3 regions of the Shewanella sp. 10N.286.52.A9 genome follow, and region 1 is predicted to be linked to each of the others. Evidence: predicted binding sites of a transcription regulator. Region 1 holds the regulator's gene; each other region holds the start of a gene.
The links. Region 1 encodes sigma-54, which starts transcription at its own class of promoters, with help from an activator protein. Its sites were predicted from a motif close to GTTGGCACGNNNNTNGNNT; they were not measured.
Positions count from the first base shown of each region.

Region 2: AB4128_RS11485 (flagellar assembly protein T N-terminal domain-containing protein) is a predicted target of sigma-54. The motif match lies at 1,252-1,270, and genes of this name have one in related genera.
Region 3: AB4128_RS15565 (TorF family putative porin) is a predicted target of sigma-54. The motif match lies at 1,411-1,429, and genes of this name have one in related genera.

Region 1 is NZ_JBFRJQ010000006.1:176,568-178,847, reverse strand. Features, by position in the region: gene lptB (LPS export ABC transporter ATP-binding protein) at 1-404, shown strand, start outside; gene AB4128_RS05880 (RNA polymerase factor sigma-54) at 609-2,093, shown strand; gene hpf (ribosome hibernation promoting factor) at 2,118-2,280, shown strand, end outside.
Region 2 is NZ_JBFRJQ010000012.1:140,421-142,700, forward strand. Features, by position in the region: gene AB4128_RS11485 (flagellar assembly protein T N-terminal domain-containing protein) at 1-1,165, opposite strand, end outside; gene AB4128_RS11490 (FlgO family outer membrane protein) at 1,462-2,169, shown strand; gene AB4128_RS11495 (LPP20 family lipoprotein) at 2,166-2,280, shown strand, end outside.
Region 3 is NZ_JBFRJQ010000024.1:26,435-28,714, reverse strand. Features, by position in the region: gene AB4128_RS15575 (response regulator) at 1-764, shown strand, start outside; gene AB4128_RS15570 (HU family DNA-binding protein) at 953-1,225, shown strand; gene AB4128_RS15565 (TorF family putative porin) at 1,521-2,213, shown strand.

The DNA.
Region 1 (2,280 bases):
CCTTATCGAGTGAGCAACGAATCGAAGAGTTAGAGCACTTATTAGAAGAGTTCAATATTACCCATATTCGTGACAGCCAAGGTATGGCTCTATCAGGTGGTGAACGTCGACGTGTAGAAATAGCACGCGCTTTAGCCGCCAATCCTAAGTTTATTTTATTAGATGAACCATTTGCGGGTGTTGATCCTATCTCCGTGATAGATATTAAGAAAATTATTCAACAACTAAAAAATCGTGGTCTTGGAGTATTGATTACTGACCATAATGTCCGTGAAACACTTGATGTATGTGAGCGTGCGTATATTGTCAGCCACGGAGATTTAATTGCTGAAGGTACGCCTGCTGAGATCTTAGACAATCAGCAAGTCAGGTCAGTATACTTAGGTGAGCAATTCAAGCTATAGTTAGCATTCTTTAGTGTACAAGCATGGCATTTTCGCGGCCAACCAGTCCCACTTTTTAGCGTTATACACTAGACTCAAAACTTAACGCTAATTTTTGGCAAAGTAGAACCCAAGTTCGGTTAAAGTCTAGCTAACACTTACAAAGGTGCTAGACCCATAACATTGTAGTCGCGATGATGAAATTCAATTAGGGATAAGCGGTAAATGAAAGCCTCACTCCAACTTAAAATGGGTCAACACCTGACAATGACCCCGCAGTTGCAACAAGCCATTCGCTTATTGCAACTTTCCTCTTTGGAGCTACAGCAAGAAATTCAGCAAGCACTTGACTCAAATCCTCTTCTTGAGCTTGAGGATGAGTTTGCCAAAGCAAAAGAACCAGTCAAAGACAATGCTCAGCAAACTGACACCGATTTTAGCGATAACAGCCAAGTCAGCGTAGAAAAAGACACCTCATCAGTCGATACAACAGAGTCACTTACGAAAGAGTCCATGCCTGAAGACTTACCAATGGATACCACTTGGGATGAAGTCTACACCGCCTCTCCTAACTCAGGTTCTGGCGCTGTAAGCCGTGATGACGATATGCCATTTCAAGGTGAAACGACTGAAGGTTTATACGAACATTTAGAATGGCAAAAAAACTTAACCCCATTTTCTGAAAATGACCTCGCCATTGCGACAGCCATCATCGACGCAATTGATGATAGAGGTTACTTAACCCAATCAACAGAAGATATTCTCGATGCACTCGGTCTTGAGGATATTGAACTTGATGAGGTTGAAGCCGTTTTAAAGCGTGTACAACATTTTGATCCAGTGGGCGTCGCTGCAAGAAATTTAAGCGAATGTTTGATGATTCAATTGGGACAATACCCAAGCGAAATCCCTTGCATAGAAAATGTAAAATTACTGATATCTGAACACCTAGATTTAATAGCAGGCCGTGATTTCAGATTACTAATGCGTAAAACCAAGCTTAAAGAAGATGATTTACGCGAAGCGATTCAATTTATCCAAACACTGAACCCTCGCCCAGGGTTACAAATTACTCCAATCAAAGATGAGTACGTCATCCCAGATGTCACAGTGTTTAAAAAGAATGGCCGTTGGGTCGTAGAATTAAACCCAGATAATATGCCTAAAATAGGCGTAAATCAGCAATATGCCGCCATGGCAAAAGGCTCAGCCAATCAAGCTGACAGCCAATTCATTCGCGGTCACTTACAAGAAGCCAAATGGTTTATTAAAAGTATTGAAAGCCGCAATGAAACCCTGTTAAAAGTGGCAAATTGTATTGTTCAATTCCAGCAAGGTTTCTTTGAGTTCGGCGAAGAAGCCATGAAGCCTATGGTATTAAATGATATTGCCGAAGCGGTAGAGATGCATGAATCGACCATCTCACGGGTTACAACTCAAAAATATATGCACACCCCTCGCGGCCTTTTTGAACTAAAATACTTCTTCTCTAGCCACGTAAGTACCGATGATGGCGGAGAGTGTTCTTCTACAGCAATCAGAGCCTTTATCAAAAAGCTGGTCGCTGCAGAAAACCAGAAAAAGCCACTTAGCGATAGTAAAATGGCGACGCTACTGGCTGAACAAGGGATCAATGTTGCTCGGCGTACGATCGCCAAATATCGTGAAGCAATGCTCATCCCTCCCTCAAACCAACGCAAAAGCTTATAAGCCTTTGTTATTGGAGGATGATCTATGCAAATTAACCTGACTGGACACCATATCGAAATTACTCAATCTTTACGTGAGTATGTGCAAACTAAGTTTTCAAAGCTTGAACGTCACTTCGAACAGATCAATAATGTTCACGTTGTGCTCAATGTACAAAAGTTACAACAGATTGCCGAAGCTAAATTGC
Region 2 (2,280 bases), on a different contig from region 1:
TATCTTGGATCTGTATGTTGCCAGAGCTTTCAATACCTTCTAGTAAGGCTGTGGCGCTTTCTTCTGAAACTTGTTCTATTGTGACCGTGGCTCTATTTTTAGTCGCAACAGCTCGCATTAAATTCACTCTATCAGGAATATTTTGTTGTAACACGATTTGGAAGTTATCACCCATTTTGACGTTATTTCGACGGCCTAAATTAATGATGATTCTATTACCTTGCTTAGCAACGATTTGACCGAGTAAAGGTCGACAATTTAGTAAATTATCAATATCTTGAGTGCTTTGTTGTAAAAGCTGATTCATAGTTTGACCATAAGTTGAGCCCCAAAATCGTTGGGTTGAAGGTGAAACGGTTTCATCTCGTTCAAAATCCCACTCAGCTTCTGCTTGATAGTCTTTGCTCCACACTTTTTCACCACTAATGCCATGGAACATGGTAAACCGTAAATTAATTTGTCTTAAAGGTGTCTCATCCCATAATCCAAATAAAGAACTCGAGTATGGCTCGGTTGAAATATCGAGGATTTCCGGTTGTAAGATATATTGGCTGTCGGTTATTTCGCCAAGCCAGCTTGGTATGCGTTGGCCTTTGAAGTTGATGAGTTGGTTGGTATGGTCAAGCTTCTCATCGGCGTGCATACGAGCAAAACTGTAGTCAGAGCCATTATTTAATAAATTGCCAAACTGCTGTGATAAAGCTTGTTCAAAGTTAGCAAGTTGTCCGTATCGAAGTTGTGAGCGGTCACGCATGATGGCTTGGGGGATCATTATTGCCGCTTTTAATTGTTGGCTGTGGCATTGCTGTGCTTGGGGTTTAGATTCAAGATTGAGCCGCAACATAACCGTGATATCTGATGCGCTGATGATTTCAGACACGAGCTCAATATCGTTAGCTTGACCCATGCGTTTTATTTGAAATGCATCTTGAGTTAAGTTGCCCTGATTAATACTTTGCTGGCTATTAAAGTTTACACCCGCTTTTAAGCTGGCATAGTTTAATGCTTGATTAATCGCATCCTCGCGGGCTTTATCTATATTGCCGTCAATAATTTTGGCTTTTCCTGACACTTCAACTCTTTGCGCTAATACAGAGTGACTGAAACAAGCTGAAAGAATAACCAGCATGATAATCGTCAAATATTTAGAGCTAACGTTTGGCATGTTCATGTTCGCTTTTCACAATATCGAAGAAAAAGGGTGCCAACTCTATGACGGTTTAGCACGACTTAAATTAATTATCATAATAAAAGCAAAAACCATGCCTGTATGAGCTTTTAGCAGTGAACAGATGGAGATAAATTCTTCATTTCAAGGTAAAGGTTTTGAATGTGTGGTCGATACATTATCTATAGTGTGTTTAATGTGTGCTCTGATTGGGCCTAAAGCCTGTTAGTGGCAACATTACTGAACCTAACATCACATCAATGCTGAGACGTCATTGTAATAAGGAATAAGCCATGAGCCGTTTAATCATTTTTCCCATTGCGTTGCTAGCGGCTGCTTGCGCTAGCGAGCCGCCTGTGTCGACAAATGAGTTAGCTTATGTAGAAAAGCCTACTGAAACTAGCTTTTGGTTTAGTGATGAACCTGAAGTGCAGCCTGCGCCTTTACAATATGACATTACTAAAGCCGGTCTAGCCCCTAAATCACATGTAAATATATTGGCTGAAAAAGTCGTAAATGAATTGGTATTACAAAATGACAGTTTACGCTCTGACCAACCTTTACTTGTAACCACTCCGGTTAATACCAGTGATTACAGCAAAACGGATGCTTTAGGCTTACAGTTACAGCAAGGTTTTGTTGCCGCTTTTCATAGTCATGAATTTAACTTGGTCGATTTAAACGTGGCGAATGCATTACGTTCAACTGAGCAGGGCGAGTTTATTTTAAGTCGAGATTGGAAGTTACTTCCGTCTGATTTGCCTGTCTCTCACGTTGTCGTTTCGACTATGGATACCACACCAATGGGCTTAGTTCTTAATGCAAGAATTGTGAATGTGACTAATAATCGGGTGGTGTCAGCAGTACAAACTTTTGTGAATATGAATAGTTTACCTGGCTATTTATCACCTTCAAATCAAGTCATTTTTCAAGATGGATTGCTTTTTCGCCATGAAGCGTCTGGTCAAGGTAATGCCGTAGTATTGGGAGCGAAATTATGAATAAGTTAGTGGTTCTATTGGTTTCATTATTGGCAATCTCGATAAGTGGTTGTGCAAGTAATGATAAATATGTGCAATGGGAAACAGAAGCGCCAGATCAGTTCCCTAAGT
Region 3 (2,280 bases), on a different contig from region 1:
TATTGCTAGAGCCTTCAGATACTCAGCGTAAAATTATCACCGCACGCCTACAACAAGAAGGTGTAAATAGCATTCAAACTGCATCAAGTATCACTGATGCGAAAGACATCATCTCAAGACACACTCCAGATTTAGTCATCAGCGCTTTGCACTTTTCAGATGGCGAAGCGACCGACTTGCTCAGTTTCATCAAGCAAAGCACTCAATTTAATGACATTCAATTTATGTTGGTTTCTAGTGAGTGTCGACGCGAACAACTTGAAGTGTTCAGGCAATCAGGGGTCGTCGCCATTCTACCGAAACCATTCGATGCCGATCACCTAGCGACTGCGCTCAATTCAACCATCGATTTAATCAGCAACGATGAACTGGATTTAAGTCATTTTGATGTACAAGATATTCGTACATTAGTGGTCGATGATAGCCGAATGGCACGTAATGTCATTAAGCGAACCATTGGCAACTTAGGCATTAGAATCATTAGCGAAGCTGAAGATGGGGCGCAAGCAATAGAACTCATGCAGCAACAGATGTTTGACCTAGTCATCACGGACTACAACATGCCGAGTGTCGACGGTCTAGCACTGACCCAATATATTCGCAATGAAAGTCAGCAATCCCATATCCCAATATTAATGGTCTCATCTGAAGCCAATGATACACATCTTAGTAATGTATCAAGTGCGGGAGTGAATGCACTTTGCGATAAACCTTTTGAGCCTAAACTGGTTAAGCAGCTGCTATATCAACTATTAGAAGATTAACTTTATTACTGTGGCACTCGTCATTTTCGCCCCAAAAGCTGGGCAAAGGGGTCATTTACGTCGTAAATGTCACCAAAATGCCCTATTGCTACACATTTATCAGATAAAATGCTTTCAAAGCCCCATGGCTTATGGCATGTTAATCTAGTTTTAAATAAACACATCTATGGAAAGCAGAGAATATCAACATGAACAAAAGTGAATTAATTGCAAAAATTGCAGAAAATGCTGAGTTAACTAAAGCAGAAGCTGGCCGCGCACTAAAGTCTTTTGAAGAAGCTGTTACTGAAGCCATGAAAAATGGTGACAAAATTTCTATCGTAGGTTTTGGTTCTTTTGAAACCTCTGTACGCGCAGCTCGTACTGGCCGCAACCCACAGACTGGCAAAGAAATTCAAATTGCTGAAGCGACTGTACCAAAGTTCAAAGCGGGTAAAACATTAAAAGATAGCGTTAACTAAGATTAACTGCTTGAAAATAAAACCTCCACTTCGGAGGTTTTTTTATGTCTATTGATCACCTTTCTATTAGAAATTCGCCTCAGAACTGCACAAAAAAAGTGCGCCCCTGCCTCAATACCATGCAACATTTTTGCTACATCATAGTGCGAGAGAACATAAACCATTAATAGTAAAGCATTTATAAACATGGCACATCATTAGCAATAACTCATACAGATGAAATCAACATTGAACCTTGCTGCCCGATAATCAAGCAACAGGTGAAATGAATAATAAAAACTTTGAGGGAATGAAAATGAAAAAAACCTTATATAAAGCTATTGCGCTATCTACAGGCTTATTATTATCTGGTTCTGCATTAGCAGAAGTCACCGGTAATATCGGCGCGACGTCAAACTACCTGTGGCGTGGTGTAAGCCAAACTGATAACGGTGCAGCTGTACAGGGTGGTATTGATTATGCCGCTGATTCTGGCTTTTATGTCGGTGGTTGGGCTTCAAACGTTGATTTTGGTGATGGCACAAGTTACGAGTTAGATATTTACGCAGGTTACGGCGGTAATATCACTGAAGATTTAAGCTACGATATTAACTACCTTTACTATGCCTACCCAGACTCTCCTGGTAGTGTTGATTTTGGTGAAGTCACTGTTGGTTTAGCATGGAAATGGTTAGATGTTTCTTATTCACACACTGTCAATGGCGGCGATGATATTGCTTCTGATCCACTTGATTCAAAAGACATGATGTATGCACAAGCTAACCTCACATTCCCACTAACTGAATCACTGTCTTTAGGCGTGCATTACGGTTATTCAGATGGCGATATCATTACTAGCTGGTATGGTACTGATAGCTACTCAGAATACAATGTATCGTTAAGCTCTGATACTGATTACGGTACTGTTTCATTTACTGCATCTGATACAGATTTAGATGATGACGACGCAAAAATTGTACTAGGCTACTCGTACAGCTTTGGTTTATAAGCCATAGTCATTCAATCTGGCACCAATGCGAACTAGCTTAGGTCGGCATCGTGCCAATTGTTACACC